3 regions of the Priestia sp. YIM B13491 genome follow, and region 2 is predicted to be linked to each of the others. Evidence: riboswitches for the same ligand, from Rfam matches in the RefSeq annotation. Region 2 holds a riboswitch; each other region holds the start of a gene.
What was found. Region 2 has a riboswitch for S-adenosylmethionine ahead of ACFX4E_RS18860 (methionine ABC transporter ATP-binding protein). Riboswitches for the same ligand answer to the same signal wherever they lie in the genome.
Positions count from the first base shown of each region.

Region 1: linked by a shared signal. The riboswitch ahead of ACFX4E_RS06750 (trans-sulfuration enzyme family protein) and the one ahead of ACFX4E_RS18860 (methionine ABC transporter ATP-binding protein) in region 2 are both predicted to bind S-adenosylmethionine.
Region 3: linked by a shared signal. The riboswitch ahead of ACFX4E_RS07825 (hypothetical protein) and the one ahead of ACFX4E_RS18860 (methionine ABC transporter ATP-binding protein) in region 2 are both predicted to bind S-adenosylmethionine.

Region 1 is NZ_JBHZOR010000002.1:108,600-115,314, reverse strand. Features, by position in the region: gene ACFX4E_RS06765 (CotH kinase family protein) at 1-330, shown strand, start outside; gene ACFX4E_RS06760 (spore coat protein) at 560-1,615, shown strand; gene ACFX4E_RS06755 (hypothetical protein) at 1,685-2,347, shown strand; SAM riboswitch class I at 2,516-2,633, shown strand; gene ACFX4E_RS06750 (trans-sulfuration enzyme family protein) at 2,705-3,850, shown strand; gene ACFX4E_RS06745 (trans-sulfuration enzyme family protein) at 3,834-5,015, shown strand; gene ACFX4E_RS06740 (hypothetical protein) at 5,053-5,319, opposite strand; gene ACFX4E_RS06735 (SIMPL domain-containing protein) at 5,382-6,041, opposite strand; gene putP (sodium/proline symporter PutP) at 6,270-6,715, opposite strand, start outside.
Region 2 is NZ_JBHZOR010000005.1:64,366-71,080, forward strand. Features, by position in the region: gene ACFX4E_RS18845 (carboxymuconolactone decarboxylase family protein) at 167-532, opposite strand; gene ACFX4E_RS18850 (MetQ/NlpA family ABC transporter substrate-binding protein) at 654-1,490, opposite strand; gene ACFX4E_RS18855 (methionine ABC transporter permease) at 1,508-2,176, opposite strand; gene ACFX4E_RS18860 (methionine ABC transporter ATP-binding protein) at 2,169-3,194, opposite strand; SAM riboswitch class I at 3,326-3,433, opposite strand; gene ACFX4E_RS18865 (thioredoxin family protein) at 3,614-3,913, opposite strand; gene ACFX4E_RS18870 (toprim domain-containing protein) at 3,928-4,278, opposite strand; gene ACFX4E_RS18875 (YusG family protein) at 4,460-4,705, opposite strand; gene gcvH (glycine cleavage system protein GcvH) at 4,785-5,168, opposite strand; gene ACFX4E_RS18885 (arsenate reductase family protein) at 5,304-5,660, opposite strand; gene ACFX4E_RS18890 (acyl-CoA dehydrogenase family protein) at 5,777-6,715, opposite strand, start outside.
Region 3 is NZ_JBHZOR010000002.1:320,315-327,029, forward strand. Features, by position in the region: gene ACFX4E_RS07820 (M20/M25/M40 family metallo-hydrolase) at 1-1,424, opposite strand, end outside; gene ACFX4E_RS07825 (hypothetical protein) at 1,894-2,136, opposite strand; SAM riboswitch class I at 2,205-2,306, opposite strand; gene ACFX4E_RS07830 (amidohydrolase) at 2,370-3,524, opposite strand; gene ACFX4E_RS07835 (GNAT family N-acetyltransferase) at 3,572-4,078, opposite strand; gene ACFX4E_RS07840 (methyl-accepting chemotaxis protein) at 4,282-5,526, opposite strand; gene ACFX4E_RS07845 (M48 family metallopeptidase) at 5,788-6,540, shown strand.

The DNA.
Region 1 (6,715 bases), on a different contig from region 2:
GCAACTTGGGGAAGAGATGTAAATGGGAAAGTAATGGAAGGAGACTATGTCCGCGCACAAGGATTTAATACGCTTACAGCTCGCTTACTGGCGGTAAATAGCATTAAAAAGCGATATATTCAAAAAATGAACAATGTTCTAAATAATCAATTTACAATAGAATGCATGAAACCAATCATTTATCAACTGCATGAGTATATTGCTCCTTATGTATTAAAAGATCCTTACGTAAAAGATAACTTGGAGCAATTTTATAAAGAACCCGAATTTATGCTGTCTTTTATAAAAGAACGAACAGCGTATATTGAAAATAACCTTTTGACTCTTTAAAAAGAGATAGATTTATAGGCACTTTATAGGCAACAGTGGATTTTGCTAATAATAGGCAAATGCAGGAAATCAATAGCTGTACATGATACGTATATATACAGTATGAATGACCAATAAGGATAACTAATAAGGAGGAAAAACAATGAGTAACTATTACTATGGCCAAGAACAAGGGCAAAATCAAAACCCGCGCCAAAAATCAAGCCAAAAACGCAGCCGAAATATACAAATGCCTGATAAAGGCTATTCTTCTCACTTCAAACCCCTAAAAGGAAGAGTGGTGACCGTTTATCGTGGAGGACCTGAATCTAAAACAGGTTATTTGGTTGACGTGCAATCAGATTATTTAATCTTAGCAGTGGAAAGCAACAATAACAATAATAACAATGATGGTGAAAATAACAACCAAAACAATCAAAACAACCAAAATAATAATCAACAAGAATATACACTTGTATATTATCACTTAGCGCATGTAAAAAGTATAACTGAAGATACTATGTCAAATTCGGCACAAACGTTTACTGGAATTAGCGCAGAATTAGAATTATATCGAGGAAAAACTTTTGCTACAACTTTATCATTAATGAAAACTAAATATGTGCAGGTTAACCAAGGTGGACCTGAGAAAAAAGCAGGTCAGCTTCTTGATGTCTTAGGTTCATTTGAATCTGCTTATATAGTATTACTCACAGAGGACGACGGTGTCATCTATATTAATACTGAACACGTTAAGAGTGTGAGTGAATATCAAAACAACAATGGAGATCAAGCTAGTCAATCTGCAAATGAACTCGTAGTGAGCCAAGAACCAGAATATATGAAATCCAAAAGCTTTAACGATCTTTTTGCCCACCTTTCTCATAAATGGGTATCAATCAATAATGGAGGACCTGAAGCTGTAGAGGGCGTGTTAGTACAAAGCCGAAATGGTACATTTACACTTGTGCAGAATAATCAAGTATTACGCTTACAGCCAAGACACGTTAAAACCATTTGTGTAGGAGCAAAAGGGGCTTTTAAGCAAAACGATAACAATCAAAATAATGAAGAAACAGAAGAAAATGGAGAGACTGAAGCTGCAAAGTCTACAGAAGAGCGTACAGGAAGCCGTACGGGAGAACGTACAGGACGCCGCACGGGTGGACGCACAGACGATCGTTCTCGAGGACGCCGCTCGGGAGGACGCACAGGTGATCGCTCCGGAAGACGCCGTACGGGTTCACGCTCTTCAACACCGGCTGAGAAAGTTATTAAAACGAAAAATTATCGTTGGAAAGCATGATGAAATGGAACATAAAAGGTGCTTATAAAGCACCTTTTCTATCATATGGGAAAAAGGAGGAGAATGAGTATGAGTATGAATCATTATATCAATAAAATTGTGGAGTTAGATATTTCAGGTAAAACGACATTTGTTGGCAGACTTATTGATCTTGGATTAGATATTATGGTTTTGTATAATGGACATGATTATTTGTATATTCCTCTTTTACACATGCATGGTTTGCGGGAAGTATCTGAAGAAGACTATACGGTTTTACGTGAAATAGAAGAGAATTTAATAGAAGAAAGTCAGCGGATTTCTTATCGTAATATTTTACAGCAGGCAAAAGGGAAATTTATTGAAATTTATGTAACAGGAGGGAAATCATTGCATGGCTATATCACAAGCGTGCTGAATGATTATCTTGTGTTTTATTCTCCAGTGTATAAAAATGTCTTTGTTTCTCTGCATCATTTGAAATGGCTCACTCCTTACAGCAATGAGTTAACCCCTTATTCTTTAAGTGACAAAGAGCTCCCAGTAAGGCCCGCCTCTGCACCTTTTGTCAGAAACTTTGAAGAGCAGCTTAAAAAATATGAAAATCAACTGGTCGTATTAGATTTAGGGGATCAATCAGAAAAAATTGGCGTACTTAAAGAAGTTTCTAATAATATTGTTGAACTAATTACGGCAAATGGAGAAAGTATGTATTGGAAGTTAGCTCACGTAAAATCTGTACATTTGCCTTAGAAAAAGAGACCTCGCTTTCGTCTCTTTTTTTTTATGTGCTTATCAGGACAGGTATATTGAATAAACAAATGAGATGATTTAAATTTTTTAGAAAATTATGTTGACAATAAAGAAAATCTTTATTAAAGTTATTAACAACAAACGTTAACCACCAACAATTATATAGAACTCTTATCAAGAGTGGCGGAGGGACTGGCCCTGCGATGCCCGGCAACCATCAAATGAAACATTCATTTGAACGGTGCTAATTCCTGTGGAACATCAGTATTGTTCTAACAGATGAGAGAAATCGTGTATAAACGAACACTCTTCCATCTGTGAAGAGTGTTTTTTATTTTGAGTTAAGGAGAGAAATAGATGAAAATTGAAACTTTATTAGTTCGTTCAGGAGTAGGTCGTGATCCTTCAACAGGTTCTATTACAACACCCATTTACCAAGCATCAACATTTGCTCATCCTGCTTTAGGGCAAAGTACAGGATTTGACTATGCACGTACGGCAAACCCTACTCGTACAGCATTGGAAGAAGCAATTGCTGCTTTGGAAAAAGGAGAAGTAGGAGTAGCATTCGCTTCAGGAATGGCAGGTGTAATGGCAGTTTTAGCACTATTTAAAAACGGAGATCATTTAATTGTATCAGAGGATTTATACGGAGGAACGTACCGAGTACTAAATGAAATTTTTTCAGAGCAAGGAATTACTGTTTCGTACGTCAACACAGCCCATCTCGAGCAAGTAAAAGATGCGCTTCGTCCCAACACAAAAGCTTTATTTATTGAAACACCTACGAATCCAATGATGCACGTGACTGATTTGCCAGAAGCAATTTCGTTAGCTAAACAGCATGATTTGCTTACTATCGTTGACAATACCTTCATGTCCCCTTATTATCAGCGTCCTTTAGAGCTTGGAGCAGATATTGTGATACATAGTGCAAGCAAATACATTGGGGGTCATAATGATGTAGTTGCTGGTCTTGTAGTGGCTCGATGTAGAAGCTTAGGAGAGAAAATTCGTTTTTATCAAAATGCAGCTGGGGCAATCTTAGGTCCACAGGATAGCTGGCTGTTATTACGCGGTGTTAAAACGCTAGCGCTTCGTATGGAAAAGCATAATGAAAACGCACTGAAAATTGCAAATTGGCTTACTGCTCATGATCTCGTGGAAAAAGTGTATTACCCTGGTCTTGAAACACATCCAGGCTATGAAATCATGAAGAAACAAGCAACTGGATTTGGAGGCATGATTTCTTTTGCTGTCTCACACCCTGACATCGTGTCAGTACTTTTAGAAAATGTCAAAGTTATTACATTTGCAGAAAGCTTAGGAGGCGTGGAAAGTTTAATGACATTCCCAGCTCGTCAAACACATGCTGATATTCCGGAAGAAATTCGAAATCGTGTCGGAGTAACAAACTGTTTACTGCGATTATCAGTTGGAATTGAGCACGCAGATGATTTAATTAAAGATTTGAAGGAGGCATTTGATGCATACCAACAATAATAAACATAGATTTGGTACGAACTTAATTCATGCAAATACAGGAATTGACGGTCATTTTGGAGCGGTTAACGTACCTATTTATCAGGTATCTACATTTAACCAAGAAGATGAGACGAACAACGGCCGCTATGACTATTCTCGTTCAGGAAATCCAACTCGTGAGGCTTTAGAAAACACCATTGCTCAGCTAGAAAATGGATACGCTGGTTTTGCTTTTTCATCAGGTATGGCTGCTATCTCATCGGTGTTATCTATTTTTGAATCGGGGGATGAAATTTTAGTTTCACATGATACGTACGGCGGGACATATCGTGTATTAACACGATTATTTTCAAAGTTTGGTATCAAAACAACTTTTGTTGATACAACGAAGGTTGAGAAAGTTGAAGAAGCTATCACAAAGGATACGAAGGCTATTTATATCGAAAGCCCTTCAAATCCATTTTTACAGGTAACGGATATTAAAGCAGTAGCAAGTTTGGCGAAGGAGCGCAATCTCCTTACAATTGTGGATAACACGTTTTTAACACCTTATCTACAGCAGCCGATTGACCTTGGTGTAAACATTGTGATTCATAGTGCTACAAAATATATCAGCGGTCACAGTGACGTCATTGGCGGTTTAGTTGTAGTAAGCGATGAAAAGCTAGCAGAAGAAGTAAAGTTTGTACAAAATGCTTTTGGTGCTATCTTGGGACCGCAGGATTGTTTTTTACTGCTTCGAGGAATTAAGACATTAAAAGTTCGTTTAGATCAGCAGTTAAAAACAGCGCTGCAGTTTGCAAAGTGGCTTGAAGAACAATCTCTAGTAAGCCATGTATATTATCCAGGCTTAAAAAGTCATCCAGACCACAAACTGATTTCAGAACAAGCAAATGGATACGGAGCTATGATTTCTTTCCAAGTACAGGATGAAAAGGTAGCACGACATATTTTACAAGGAGTAAAATTGGCTTCAATTGGCGTTAGTCTAGGTGCAGTTGAATCCATTTTAACGCATCCTGCAACAATGTCTCATGCAAGTATCCCAAAAGAAGTGCGTGAAGAAAAAGGAATTACTGATTCACTTCTTCGTCTTTCAGTAGGGTTAGAGGAATTCGAAGATTTAAAGCAAGACTTTAAGGCGGTTTTTCAAAGCTTAGAAGAAAAAGCGTTAATTAAATAAAGAAAAGGACTTCCATCAAGGAAGTCCTTTTTTATCGTTATATACAGCTATCTAAAAGGTTTGTGTATAGGGACGCAAGCGCAACTTTTTCATCAGAGGAAAGACTGCTGTTTAGAATTCTTTTTATGCCAAGGTGATATTTTACATACGGTGTTTGCCGGACGCGTGGATGAGTCATTTCATCTTTTAAATCTTTCATAATGGTTTCGTGAAGCTGATCTTCACTTGTCATGGCTTGTTTAGAAGCGAACGAACGGTTCAACCATAGGGTTTGATAAGCTGCTAGTAAATGTTCAGAAGTCATTGTGCAAAGAGCTCCTTTAGATTAGTTTCTTCATTATAATAATCTATAGTTTACCACAAGTATTAATACGTGTACGTAACTTTTACAGAAGCAGATACAATCAAGGACTGAGCTTGAATAGGGGGAGAGGCTGCTAATAACTTAGGCGAGGAGCCAGATGACTGATAGACAGGTCCTTCTTCGATTAAAATAGGAATTTGGTTAATAGGGAGCTGCAGCGTGTTGGCAATGGTAAAGGCCTTTTCTTTAGCGTTAAGCAAAGCTTTGCTTATCGCTTCTTGTTCATATTTATCATCATTTGTAACGTGGAATTGAAGATCTTGCGCTACGTTGGCTCCGCTTGAAAAAGTAGCGTTATAGACATCGCCAGCTTGTTTTACATCTTGTACTCTTACTCTAAATAAGTGCTGTACTTCGTATCCTGTAAGAGTCGATTTTCCATCGCTGTAATCATATTTAGGATTTATGGTGAACGAAGCTGTTTCAATTTGCTGGTCATTGATTCCAAGTTTTTTTATTTCTTGCAGCAAAGTATTTGAAACAGCTGAATTTTCTTTTAAGGCTTCTTGAACGTCTCGGTTTTCCGTGCGGGTTCCAATCGTCATGGAAATTTCATTTGGAACTGCTGAAACACTTCCTTCACCAATTACTTTAATTTCTCTATTTTGTGTATCTACGCGCAGTTGCTGTGTAGGTTCATAAGGGAAATAAGAATGTTGCATACCAAAAACCTCCTTTATCGATCTTTAGTATATATATGATAAGAAAAGGAGATTAAAAACAAAAAGAGATTGAGACATAACTAAATCAACCGCTAGAAGCACCTACATACATGAAATCTACATTCACCATACCAATAAAAAAATCCGAACGAATTTGATTCTTCATCAAGAATCAAATTCGTTCGGATCTTCCTTCAACTAACATACTTTTCTTCAGCTTCTTTTTGTTTATTTCGATTCTTTAATTAAGATTTCTTTCATTTCAATGAATTGATTTTGAACATCGTTTGACGGTTTCTTTGTTAGTAAACTTACAATAATAACAGCTAATAAGCTTAAAAAGAACCCAGGAATCATTTCGTAAAGGGCATCCTTCAATGGAGTATTTACCCAAATTAATACTGTAGCAGCACCTACAATCATCCCTGCAAGGGCTCCCCATCGAGTCATACGCTTCCAGTAAAGACTTAGTAAAATAGCAGGACCAAAAGCTGAACCAAATCCAGCCCAAGCGTATCCAACCAGCCCTAAAATCGTGTCACTAGGTTTTAAAGAAAGCAAAATGCCAATAATTGCAACACCTAAAACCGCAGCTCTTCCAACCGTCACAAGCTCTTTGTCAGAGGCCTTGCGTCGGAAAAATGTTTTATAAAAGTCTTCTGTAACAGAGCTTG
Region 2 (6,715 bases):
TTCTCATTACAATCTTATAACAAATGAAAACTTATAGCAACCTTTTGACCCAAAAGGTTTTAAACCATTATGTACGTTTTTCAAGACTAAATCCACTCATAAAAAAGTTGCCTTAAAAGACTCCATAGAGCCTTCTAAGACAAGCTTTTTTACTCACTTTATTTACTTAGTGCGTGTGACTAGTCAGTTCTGAAATACACTCTTGGACAAGCGTAACGGACTGACTCATCGCTGCGCCTCCGCCAAATGCTGCTGACACTCCGCATGCTTCTAAAATTTCTTGCTCAGTTGCGCCTTGATCGATGCAGCCTTTTGTATGATAAATCATACAGTACTCGTCTTGAGCTACTACGCTGATTCCTAGCGCGATTAACTGCTTTTCTTTTTTAGAAAGAGAACCTTCTCCAAAACATGCTTCAGTAAACGCATTAAACGTTTTTGTTACTTCCGGCAATTTTTCGCTAAATTTCCCAACACCCATTTTATAATCATGAAGTGCTTGCTCAGTTGAATGACGTGCTTCTTGCTGCATAACGTCAGCTCCCATCATCAGTAAAGTTTTCACGGTTAGTATGCGTGAGAAAAATAAGAGTTATTCGTTTTCCCGCATACAAAAAAGCACTTGCCCAGAGTGGGCAAGCGCTTTTCTTCTATTATTTATTTACCGGCAGTACTCCGCCTTTGTATTTTTCTTTAATGTAGTCTTGAATTTCTTTAGAGTGAAGAACTTTCACTAAAGCTTTCACTGTATCTTTATTTTCGTCGCCTTTGTGAACCGTAATGATGTTTGCATAAGGGTTATTTTCTTTGCTTTCCACTGCGATTGGATCTTTTACTGGATCTAAGCCAGCATCGATAGCATAGTTAGCATTGATAACAACAGCGTCACCTTCATTGTTTTTGTACATCTGAGGTAGCAATCCGCCTTCAACATCGGCTTTAAATTTTAAATTCTTCGGGTTTTCTACGATATCTTTAATTTGTGCATCTGTTTTCTTTACGCCTGGTTTTAATTTGATTACGCCAGCTTTTTCAAAAATTGATAAAATACGTCCTTGCTCTGCTACTGCATCACGCATAATAACTGTGCCGTTTTTCGGAAGATCTTTTAAGCTTTTATATTTTTTAGAGTAGATACCGATTGGTTCAATGTGAATGGCACCGGCACTTACAAAATCATACCCTTTTTCACCCTTGTGATCTTTTAGCACTGAATTCATATAAGGAACGTGCTGGAAGTAGTTTGCATCAATTTCATTGTTTGCAAGAGCTGTGTTCGGTAAGATGTAATCTTGGAATTTTTTAATTTCCAAGTCGATTCCTTGTTTTTCTAAAATCGGTTTTGCTTGTTCTAAAATTTCAGCATGGGGCGTATTAGATGCACCCACAACAATTTTCTTTTCATCTTTTGATCCATTGTTAGATCCACATGCAGCTAATCCTACTACTAGCGCAGATGTTAATGCTAAAGCCGAAAGCCATTTTTTCATAATAAATAATCCTCCCTTTATCTTTTATCAATTTTTGCAGTAATCGCATCTCCAATAAGTTGGATAATAAATACAATAATCAAAATTAAGATCGTAGCAGCTAGCGTTACATCATTATGACTGCGCTGGAATCCTTCTAAATATGCAAGATTCCCGAGACCTCCAGCTCCAATCACACCCGCCATTGCCGTATAACCGACTAACGCAATCGTCGTTACCGTCAAACCAGAAATTAAAGCTGGCAGCGATTCAGGTAACAGCACTTTAAAGATAATAGTGCTTGTTGTTGCTCCCATTGATTTAGCAGCTTCAATAACACCTTTATCAATTTCGCGCAGACCAATTTCTACAAGACGCGCATAAAATGGTGCTGCTCCAACAATTAAAGCAGGTAACGCTGCATTAGCGCCTAAAATACTTCCTACCAATGCTTTGGTAAATGGAATCAGTAAAACAATTAAAATAATGAATGGAATGGAACGAAAGATATTTACAACTGCTGACACAATGGCATATAAAGGTTTGTTTTGCCAAAGCTGTCCTTTGGACGTTAAAAATAAAAGCAAGCCCAATAAAATACCTAGAACAAACGTGGCTATAACTGAAATAGCCGTCATATATAGTGTTTCATTTGTCGCTTGAATAAAATCATCTAAAATAACGTTTGGAAATAGTTTCTCAAGCATTTGTCATTACCTCCACTTCTACCTGCTGCTCATGAATGTATGCAATGACTTTTTCAACTTCTGTTAATTCTCCGTCTAAATGAACGAACAACGTTCCGTATGAACCTGTTTGTGTATGAGAAATCTTTCCTTGCAAAATATTAATCGTTACATCAAACTGTTTTAAAATCGTTGTAATGAGCGGTTGCTCTGCTTTTCCGCCAACAAACGTCAGCTGAATAATTTGCCCGCTTGGATATAACTCCTGTACTTGTTCAATTGTTTCAAACGTTTCTTCTGGTTCAGAAATCTGTTGAACAAATCGCTTTGTAATCGCCTGCTTAGGTTTTCTGAATACTTCTAGCACTTGCCCTTCTTCTACCACTGCCCCATTTTCCATAACAGCTACTCGATGACAAATTTTACGAATAACGTGCATTTCATGAGTAATGAGTACAATGGTTAACCCTAGCTTCTCATTAATATCTACTAACAGATCTAAAATAGAATCTGTCGTTTGAGGATCAAGCGCTGATGTTGCTTCATCACACAGCAATACTTTTGGGTTATTGGCTAGCGCTCTAGCAATACCAACACGCTGCTTTTGACCACCGCTAAGCTGTGATGGATAAGCATTTTCACGCCCTTCAAGCCCGACTAGCTTGATAAGCTCGTCTACTCGTTTCATTCTTTTTTCTTTTGAGATCCCTGCTATTTCTAACGGAAAGGCAATATTTTCTCGCACCGTACGCGACCACAAGATATTAAAGTGCTGAAACACCATACTAATTTCTTGTCTAGCTTTTCTGAGTTTTCCGCCTTTAATTTTTCCAATATCATTACCTGCTACTTCGACCGTTCCTGTCGTTGGTGTTTCTAACCCGTTTAGCAAGCGAATTAAAGAACTTTTACCCGCTCCGCTATAACCAATAATTCCGTAAATTTCACCTTGGTTAACGGTTAAATTCACATTATCAACAGCTGTTACTTGACCGCTTTTAGCCTGATAAATTTTTGTAACGTCTGTTAATGTAATCATATTTCTTCACCTTCTTTAGTAAAAACTTAATTATGTTAGGTTGCCCTATAGGATGAAAAAGCCGTAAAACAATTTTCCCCATTAAAAAAGCCTCTCTGCGCATGACAGAAAGGCTCGATATTTAATCCTTTCTCTCATCTTTCAAAGCGCATAGCTTTGCAGGAATTGGCACCATTTCAGTTAGTCTGACGGTTGCCGGGTTTCACAGGGCTCAGTCCCTCCACCTCTCTTGATAAGAGTTCGCAACAATTATTTTGTTTTTGGGAAATATTCATTCATTTATGAACATTCATGAGTGTGATTTTAGCATGTGTCAGATAGGCTGTCAACAGATTTTGTTCTTGGGATAATATCCCAAGATTTCAACAGCCCCAACGGTTTGCTCTCGTTCCATTTCTTCATTTTAAACAAACGTTTGATTATCGAAGCTCTTCAAGTACGTGCTCGATGGAATGAAACGCATAGAGTTTTTTTACCATTTCGCCATTTTTCACTTCAATCAAACAAGGTACACTTTCAATTGAAAATACTTCTGCTTTTGAAGGCATATAATTTAAATTGCTCATTCCGATGGTCACACCAGGCAGCATTGCTTCTGCTACGGTTAACATTTTTTTTGCCAGCTGACATGTCCCGCAAAAAGGTGTATGGAAAAAGATAAACGCTCTTTGTCCTTCTTTTAACTGATCGTCAAGCTGTTTTTCGCTCCATTCTTGCATGTTGCTCATTCCTTTTATGTTAAAAATTCTGCATTAACATCGATATTGGCACTCAGTAATACTGTTGCTATGTGATGTCTAGGGGCGGCAGCAACCTCTCGGTACATTTTATCAATATATAGATGCTCTGCTTCCGGAAGCTCTCGTTTAAATTGTTTTCTTAGCTTATTCCCTGAATCATCAGAGTCAACGAGTATGTATACCTCTTTGTTAAACGTAAAGTCAATAATTTCATCCAGCTTTGATAAACTAATCGTACCGTTTGTACAGATAATTTCAATTGGTTCTCGAATGATATCTTGGATACGTTTTTTATCTGATTTTCCTTCGACAATAATTACTTTTTCAATTTCAATTAGCCCCATTCTCATCACCCATAATCGTCAGTTGTATAGTAACATCATTTCTTTATGCTATACAATATTCGTTAATGTATCACAGTTCACCTGTTTTTTAAAAGAAATTTGCAAGAAAGAACTGTTTTAAAAGGCAGCTTAAGCCATATTGTTTCCATAAAACAAGAAAAACAGCGGCAGTTGCCACTGTTTAGCACCATCCTGCTTCTTCGTCGCAGTCTGTATATTTTTGCGTTTCACCTTGCTTTTGTACATCTGTATATTGGTAGAATTTATTATTTTCTTGCGAATACCCTTCTTCAAAGCGGTATTCATTGCCGCTTGTTCCGTAACTAACTTCACCAATTGGCTGCTTATCAACATATAATTTCATGCCGCCGTCATGAAATTTAGCTGTAACGCGATCTGTAACGTCCATTTTTTGTTTTTCAAACATAAAAAGACACTCCTTTAGCTTGTTTACTAATAGAGTGTCCAGTCAAAAACTTTTCATAAAGACAATTTATGGAGGAGTATTATCCTTCGTTTGTCATTTCTTCGTATTGCTCTGCTGTCATTAGCTTGTCTACTTGAGAAGCATCAGACGGTTTGATTGTAATCATCCATGCTTCTTCGTATGGAGATTCATTAACAAGTTCAGGGCTATCGCTTAAGTTATCGTTTACTGCTACAACTTCACCGCTAATTGGTGCGTAAAGCTCAGAAACTGTTTTTACTGATTCAACGCTGCCAAACGGCTCGTCAGCTTCTACTGTTGCTCCTACTTCTGGCAGTTCAACGAATACGATGTCGCCAAGCTCAGCTTGAGCGAAATGCGTAATACCTACGCGGACAACGTCTCCTTCTGTTTTTACCCATTCATGCTCTTCAGAATAACGCAAATCTTTTGGTGTACTCATCTTAATCCCTCCAAAATATGTATCGTAATTTGTTTATATAAAAAGCGCCTTCAACGTGGAGAACACTTTCTACAACCTAAAATAACTTCCTATTAACAGTGTAACGTAAAAGGTAAAAATTTTCTATTTGAAAACTTACTTCCACACGTCCTCAAACTGCTCTTCTTTGAAGCCAAGCGTTACTTTTTGTCCATCTGTTAGCAGCGGACGCTTAATTAACATGCCATCTGACGCAAGAATAGACAGCAGTTCGTCTTCACTCGCACTGCTTACTTTATCTTTAAGCCCTAATTCGCGATATTTTTTACCGCTTGTATTAAAGAATTTTTTTAATTCTAAGCCGCTGTTCTGATAATAAGATTGCAGCTGCTCTTTTGTTGGCGGGCTTTCTACAATATGAATTTCTTCATACGCTACTCCGTTATCATCCAGCCACTTCTTGGCTTTTCGGCACGTGCCACACTTTGGATATGAATAAAAAAATAATGACATTTCGTCAACCACCCTTTATTTTAAGCTTTTTTCGTATTTTAACACATCCTTTATCATTTACCTAGATAGAGGCTTCTTAAACAAAAAGGAGCTCGTAAAACGAGCTCCTTTTTCCCTTAAACTGTGAACTTCTCTACTTCTAGAAGCGTTTTTGCAATCTCGCGCTTTAAGCTAATCACATTGATTGGTGTATAGCGCGTTAACTTGCGAAGAGACGAAAGCATGACTCTAAGCGTATCACCTTGTTCAACGCCAATTAACGTTTCTTTTGCATCTGCTTCAATTCGATTAAATGCTTCTTGGCAAAATACTTGCGTATATTTTACCTTCAAGCTGTTTTGATCTGCACCTGTTTTGGAAATCGCTTTTTCAGTACGTAAAACAGTGGATTCCATTGCATATACGTTACTAATCATATCGGAAATATTAACGAGAATTTCTTGTTCTTTCTCTAATTCTTTACCGTATTTCTGTGCAGCTAGACCTAAAAGCAAGAGCGCAATTTTCTTCCCATTTTGCACAAGCATTTTTTCTTGATCTAACGGCTCATTGCCTACTTCCTGCGGCATAAGCATCATCAATTCTTCTTGAAGCGTTTGTGCTTTTTGAAGCAGCGGAAGCTCTCCTTTTAGCGCTTTGCGTAAATACGTGCCTGGTACTAAGAGACGATTAATTTCATTTGTTCCTTCAAAAATACGGTTAATGCGGGAATCACGATACAGGCGCTCAATTTCATACTCACTCATAAAACCATAGCCTCCGTGAAGCTGCACCCCTTCATCTACGATGTAGTCAAGAGATTCCGTGGCAAACACTTTGTTTAATGAGCATTCAATGGCATATTCAGCAATGGAAGCGGCAATTTGTTTTCCGTCTTTTTGCTGTTCTTCTGAAAGCTGGCCCATATGGTCTTCAAAAAGTCCTACCGTACGATAGACGGAGCTTTCAGTTGCGTACAATTTAGAAGCCATTGTTGCTATTTTTTCTTGGGTTAATGAAAATTTAGCAATGGGCGTTTTAAACTGCTGACGCTGGTTAACATATTGAGACGTGAT
Region 3 (6,715 bases), on a different contig from region 2:
GCTACTAACGTGTTAAATGTATGAAGCGGATGCTGCAGGCTGGCATAGCTTAAATCCGAAATTCCGCCAAAATAACTTTGTTCAACTAGCTCCACTTGGAACTGCTCTTTGGCAGTTGCCTGTACGTTTGACAAAATCTCTTGTACAAAGGGGTCATCATGTGAACAAACGGCCGGATAAAAAGGCGGCGTAAAAAATAAGACCATCATCGGAGCTGCTTCTTTACATAAACCAGCTAAAGAGTTTACTAAGTTAATGGTTTTATTTCTGTCATCCTCCTCTTGTGCCAAAAGTGCTGCTTCCATTTCTTGCACATATTTTTCACCGTGCTGTTTGACTGCATGAGTATAAAGTTCTTCATACGTCCATACGTTCACGTCAAGAGATGAACTCTCCATTCCCGCAGCGTACTGCCTAACGGCTTTATTATAATGTTTTTTTACATTCAAAGCCGCTTTGTCAGCCGATTTCAACAGCAGATCTGTTACTTCTTTAAGAGAGCGGTTTAACATAAATAAATTAAATAAGACAACGGCAGAGTGCGGAACTTGAACTGAATACTCTTCTTTTAAATCTTTTTGTATCAGCACCGTAGGAGGTGGACTCGTTTCATCTCTTACTTTTTCGCAAAAATCAACGTTTAATTCTATTTCTTTTGTTAAATAAGAAGCTAGTAAATTAGCATTTAAACCAGCTAGCGGTTCCCCTACATGAGTTTCTTTTCCATAACACAAAAAGCTTGGCATGATCTTCCCAATTGATCCTGAGTACACATAGTTCGTTTGATCTCCAGGATAGCGGCTGAACACCGGTTCTGCATTTAGCATGAGAGAAAAATCCAGCTGATGTTTGCGGGCAAGTTCTAAAAGAACAGGCACTGCTTTTCTCATCCCAAGCGAATTTACTTCTTCATCCGGTACCGACAGCAGCAGGATGTTTCCGTCAAACTCTCCGTTGCATGCTCGTTCAACCATACTGATATGCAGGGCAATGCCTGCTTTCATGTCCATCGTTCCTCGGCCAAAAAGCCAGTCTCCTTTTATCATATCTTTTTGTACGTGCGCCGGAACTTGTTCCATATGGTTATAAAAAGTACTCGTTAATGTATCAGCGTGAAAAGCATCCTTTTTCCACTGTCCATAATCTTGTACATCCACTACATCGTAATGACTTACGAGTACAACTGTTTTATTCGTATTTTCCCCTTGAACAAAAGCTGTGACAATCGATCGCCCGTCTCCTGTTGAATGAAGCTCGACTTGCTCGTTTTTTTGAAAGTAAGGCAGCTTCAATAAATACGACGCTATCGATTCAGCCATTTCAACTTCTGCCATCGTTCCTGTCACGCTAGGTATAGAAACCAATTCGCTTACAAGTTTTTTTAACTGTTCTTTTGTTTGATACAAAGATGTTTTGTTCGACATACCCTTCATCTCTTTCCTTTTTCTAAATTTTCTATCAAACAAAACCATTCGTCAATCCCTTTGACAGAGACCCTTTCATTCTATCCCTATGTATCATAGTATGGCGCTGCCTTTACACACATGATAAAAAAAGAGTGCGCGGCTAGGGATAGCACCGCACACTCTTTTTTTACTTTTGGTCATCTTCTAAAAAGTCTAGGATACGATCAATAAGCTGTTCGCTTCCTGCATCGTTTCCGTGTTCAAGAGACATTTCCATTTCAATGCTCCTTTCATAAAATATTCTTGTTTTATAACATACCACAATTCATTTCGAATGTAACCTTTAATTTGCGTAAAAATTTCGACAATTTACAATCAATTTTAAAACCTAGTGAGTATTGATTATACCCACCAGATTCTTTGCTTGTCAAAAACCATGCTTTCTATTTAAAACCACTTAAAAAATAGAGGCGCGAGCAGACTTTTTCTATAAAAGACAGCCTACTCGCTCAAGCTTGGAACAGCATGATGAATAAATTTCTAGTTCATTTGCTTTTTGTACATCTTTAATATCTATGCCTACAGCATATGTACGAACATGGTTTTCGACCACAATTTCATAAAATGTTTCTAACTCACGATAAGCTACTTGATAATGCTTTCCTAATAATTTCACTGCTTCCTTTAATGCTTTCTCTCCTGTATGTGCTGCAACTGCTGTATGACTCATAAAACCCTCTCCTTTTAGAAAAATAAAAAAAACTCATTTTGCTTTGATGCAAAATGAGTTTTTCACCCGTTTTATCACCCAAAGCACATGCTTTGCTGGTAGGAGCACCTTACATTCGTAGGTTGCTGTGGAGTCAAAGAGCCAGATCTCTCGTCCACTCGTGATAACTTTTTTAATTTAAAATTTATTTTATCAAACAATTTCATCCGCGTAAATAGAAAAATAAAAATATTTTAATTTTTTTGGTAATGGAATGAATTCAAAAAATGAAAGCTGAGATTAGCAAAATAAGAAGCTGCTACAAGCAATGCCTCTTCATTTAATGAAAAAGAAGGATGGTGCCATTCATATTCTCCAGCTGTACCCATCCATACAAAAAATCCTGGTACATGCTGCTGATATACGGCAAAGTCTTCTCCTCCAGGCGATTGTTCAGCTTCTACGACTTGGTAACTAAGATCCTCTGCCGCTTTAGTAGCCAGTTTTTCCAGCGTATCATCATTGTTCACTACAGGAAGATATGGATACCATTTAACGTCTACTGAAGCCCCGAAAGCTGCCCCAATCCCTTCAGCAGTTCGTTTCATAAGAGCCGGTATTTTTTCTCTTGCTTCTTCTTGAAAGGTACGCACCGTTCCTTCAAGCGTTACTTTGTCAGGAATGACGTTCCACGAGCTCCCTCCATGGATTTGAGTTATGCTGACAACAACATTTTGAAAGGGGCTGAGATTACGGCTGACAATGGTTTGTAAACTAGTAACAATTTGACCAGCAGCAGCAATCGGATCTATTGTTTTTTCAGGAATACCCGCGTGACCTCCTACTCCTTTGACGTCAATTTCAAAACGATCAACACTTGCCATTAAAGGTCCCGGTTTGATACCAATGGTTCCTACAGGAAGATCCGGTTTGTTATGCATCCCAAATATCGCTTCCACTCCTTCGAGCACACCTTTTTCAACTAGCATTTTTGCCCCAGAAGCCGTTTCTTCAGCTGGCTGAAAGATAAATCGAACCGTGCCGCAAAGCTCCTGCTGACGCTCTTTAAGAAGGATAGCTGCTCCGATTATAGAAGCCGTATGAAAATCATGGCCGCACGCGTGCATCACACCGTTCACTTCAGAAGCAAATGGCAGATTGGTCTTTTCTTCAATTGGCAGCGCATCAATATCAGCTCGAATAGCGATAGTAGGTCCCGGCTTTCCTCCCACAATTTCTGCTACTGCTCCTACGTCTAATTGGAATGTATCCGCTGTAGAAATATCATAGTGCTTTAACCACTTTTTAATACGTTTAGTTGTTTCATATTCTTTCATTGAAAGCTCTGGAAACCGGTGCAGCTCACGGCGTATGTCTATTAGCTCATTTAGTAGTAATTGATCTGTCATATTTATCACTCTTTCACATTTCTTAATTTGGAGAACTTCTCTATCTTTTACGACAAAGAGTGTACCTCATTGAATTTTTTATAAAGAAATACGGTCGTATAGTCTTCTGCAAGGTGCTTTTCTTTAGCTTGAACATATCCTTTTCGTTCATACATTTCAACTAACCAAGGATGTTCTTTTGCTGTTCCTAAAGACACACCTGGTGATTTAAACGTATTTTTTATTACCTCTTCTTCTACTCGATGCAGCAGCTTAGATCCAACACCTTTCCTGGTAAACAACGGGTCTACTGCAAACCACCAAAGATGCGGAACAGCAAACGGACCTGGATGTTCTCCCCAAGGCATTCGTATCGACACAGTAGCAGCGATTCTTTTCTCTTCTTCATATACATAGCAAAGGTTTTGAGAAATATTTTTCTTAACAAGAGCAAGATCAGCAGTAGCTGCTAAGAAAGGAATACCTAGCTCTCGAATAGGCTTATATGCTTGTAGAGTTAAGTTCAATAAGTTATCTGCGTCGTCATTTGTTGCCAAACGGAATTCATTTTTCATCTCTTCGTCTCCTTATGTAGTGCTTAAATATTTTATTTAACTTATAAGTTTACTAAGAATTAAAAAAGACAGACTGCCGCCTTGCCTCACTATACAACTGCTTTTATAACGTGTCAATTCTATTTATCGTTTTCTATAAAGGGTATAAATAAAACAAATACACGCAGTTTTCTGCGCGTATTTGTTACATATCAAGACAAATTTTAGGACTCACTTACCGTAGCTTTTAAATTAGCTGCCAACACTACAAGTTCTTCTATAGATGCTAATTCCTCCTGTGAAGCCGCTGCTACTTCTTCAGCATAAGCAGCTGCTTGTTTGGCAACCTCTGAAAGCCCCATGACAGACTCCATTACCTTGAACGAATACCCATCAATCTCTCCTGTTGCCCTTGTCATTTTGTTCATTTGTTCTTGAGCAGCAAAGACATCTTCCATGATTGTGGAAAATTGTTCAGTTACATCTTCGACAGTGGCAATCCCAAGTGTGACTTCTTCTGTATTGACTTCCATGTTTTGATAAGCCTGCTTTGCCTGCGCTTCAATTTCTTTTAACAGATGACTGATTTGTATAGCGGACGTTTTAGATTCTTCCGCTAGCTTACGTACTTCCCCTGCTACTACAGCAAAACCTTTTCCATGTTCCCCAGCTCTTGCAGCTTCAATAGCAGCATTAAGTGCAAGAAGATTTGTTTGTTCAGCAATTCTTGTAATCGTGTCAATAATTCGTCCAATCTCTGTAGAACGATCTTCGAGTCCCTTTACTTCACTGGTGGATATCTTAACTGATTCATAGATTTTATTCATTTGATTCGTCACCTCTTTCACCGAAACATTGCCAGTGGAAGCATGTTCAGAGGCTCTGTTCATCGATTGTTGTACCTTTGAAGAATGATCAGTCATTTTCTGAAGCAGCTTGGCCATATCCACCATAGCTTGCTCGGTTTCAACCACATTTAGCAACTGCTTATCAGAACCCGCAGCAATTTCTTGAATAGACATCGTAACTTCTGTCACAGCTGTTTTTGTTTCCTCCATGCTTGCAAGCAATTGCTCTGAGGAATGACTGACCGTGTTCTTTGTTTTACTTATTTTCTGACGCAGCATTCTCATGTGAGTCATCATTTCATTAAATGAAGATATGAGTGTACTAATCTCATTTTTCCCTTTCAAAGGAACAACATCTACAGATAAATCACCGTTTGAAATCCCTTTCATTGTTTTTGACAAATTTTCAACCGCAATTATGTAGCGACGTATGATAAAATAGAACACGGTAGTTGTAAAAGAAACAAACAGAAATGTAATCACTAGCGTAATCGAAGCTGCTTGCTCTTGTTTCACAATAAGATAATAATTTGTTACTTCAATTACAGTAGATGTTATGGCCACCATGGCTGCAATCATACATAGCATTTTCATGCGTAAACTTTGAAAAACTTTTTTCATTTTTTCATCCCCTATACAATCTAAAGACATAGAATGTCTAATCTATATTAGTAGTATCGGCATATTTTTATATTTTTTTGTAAAAACTAAAGAAGAATTGAAACAATTATTATTGGCGCTTTTCCACTAAACATTGGAATACATATCATTCTGCAAGGCGCTGCAACAGCAGTTGATAACTGTCTGATTATTCTTTCATTTGACCAAACTCTACCTTTGCTTATAAAATGAAGATTTGTAGAAAGGAGTACGAAAAATTTTATGTATACGTATCAAACAGGCAATCAAACAATTGACTACAAAATTGAAGTCGTTCCAAATAGAACCGATATCACGGTGCAAATTTGTGACAAAGAAGGGGTAAAAGTTATTATCCCGAGAGGTCTTAATGAAAACAATGTGCGTTCAATTATCGCACGCAAAGCAACATGGATTTTAAAACAACTAAACGGTTCACAGCCAGCTGAGGAAAAGCCAGCTGCTCCAAAAAAAGAAGCAGTAAAAAAAGAAACAGCTAAAAAAGAGGCTCCTAAAGCAGCAGCTTCTGCAGCTAAAACTGGTTCTTTTGAAGAGGGAGACAAATTCCCTTACCTAGGACGTCAATACCGCTTAAACATCGTTCGTGGAGATGTAGCAAAGGCTGAAATGACATTCCGTGCAAAATTCATTGCTACAGTACCTGAAAGCTGGAACGAGCAGCAAACAAATGAAGGTATTGGACAACTATTAACAGAATGGTACCAAGGCCGCGCAGGTGAAAAATTCCAAGAAGCTTTGAAATCTGTTAAAAAAGCAGCTGACAATGCTCCTGAATCTGTTAAGTGGGACGAGTTAGGCGAAGAATACGCTACGACTCAAGATAATACAATCGTATTAAACTGGCGTTTGCTAACAGCTCCTCTTGCAACAATTGAATATGTCATTGCTTCTCAATTTACAAATGCAGATGAGTTATTCGAAGATGCAGCTGAACGCAAACAGTGGTTAAGCGATAACACCCTAAACGCATTTTAAGTTTATACATAAAAAAAGCACGCGGCGAACGCGTGCTTTTTTTATTTGGATAGAAGTACCCGAATAATCTCACTCCTCAAAAATTAGTTAATCTGATAGGTTCATTCAAGCGCAGTTTATAAACCAATATATAATATACATGTTTAAAGTTTTATTAATCTAATTTTAAAAGCAG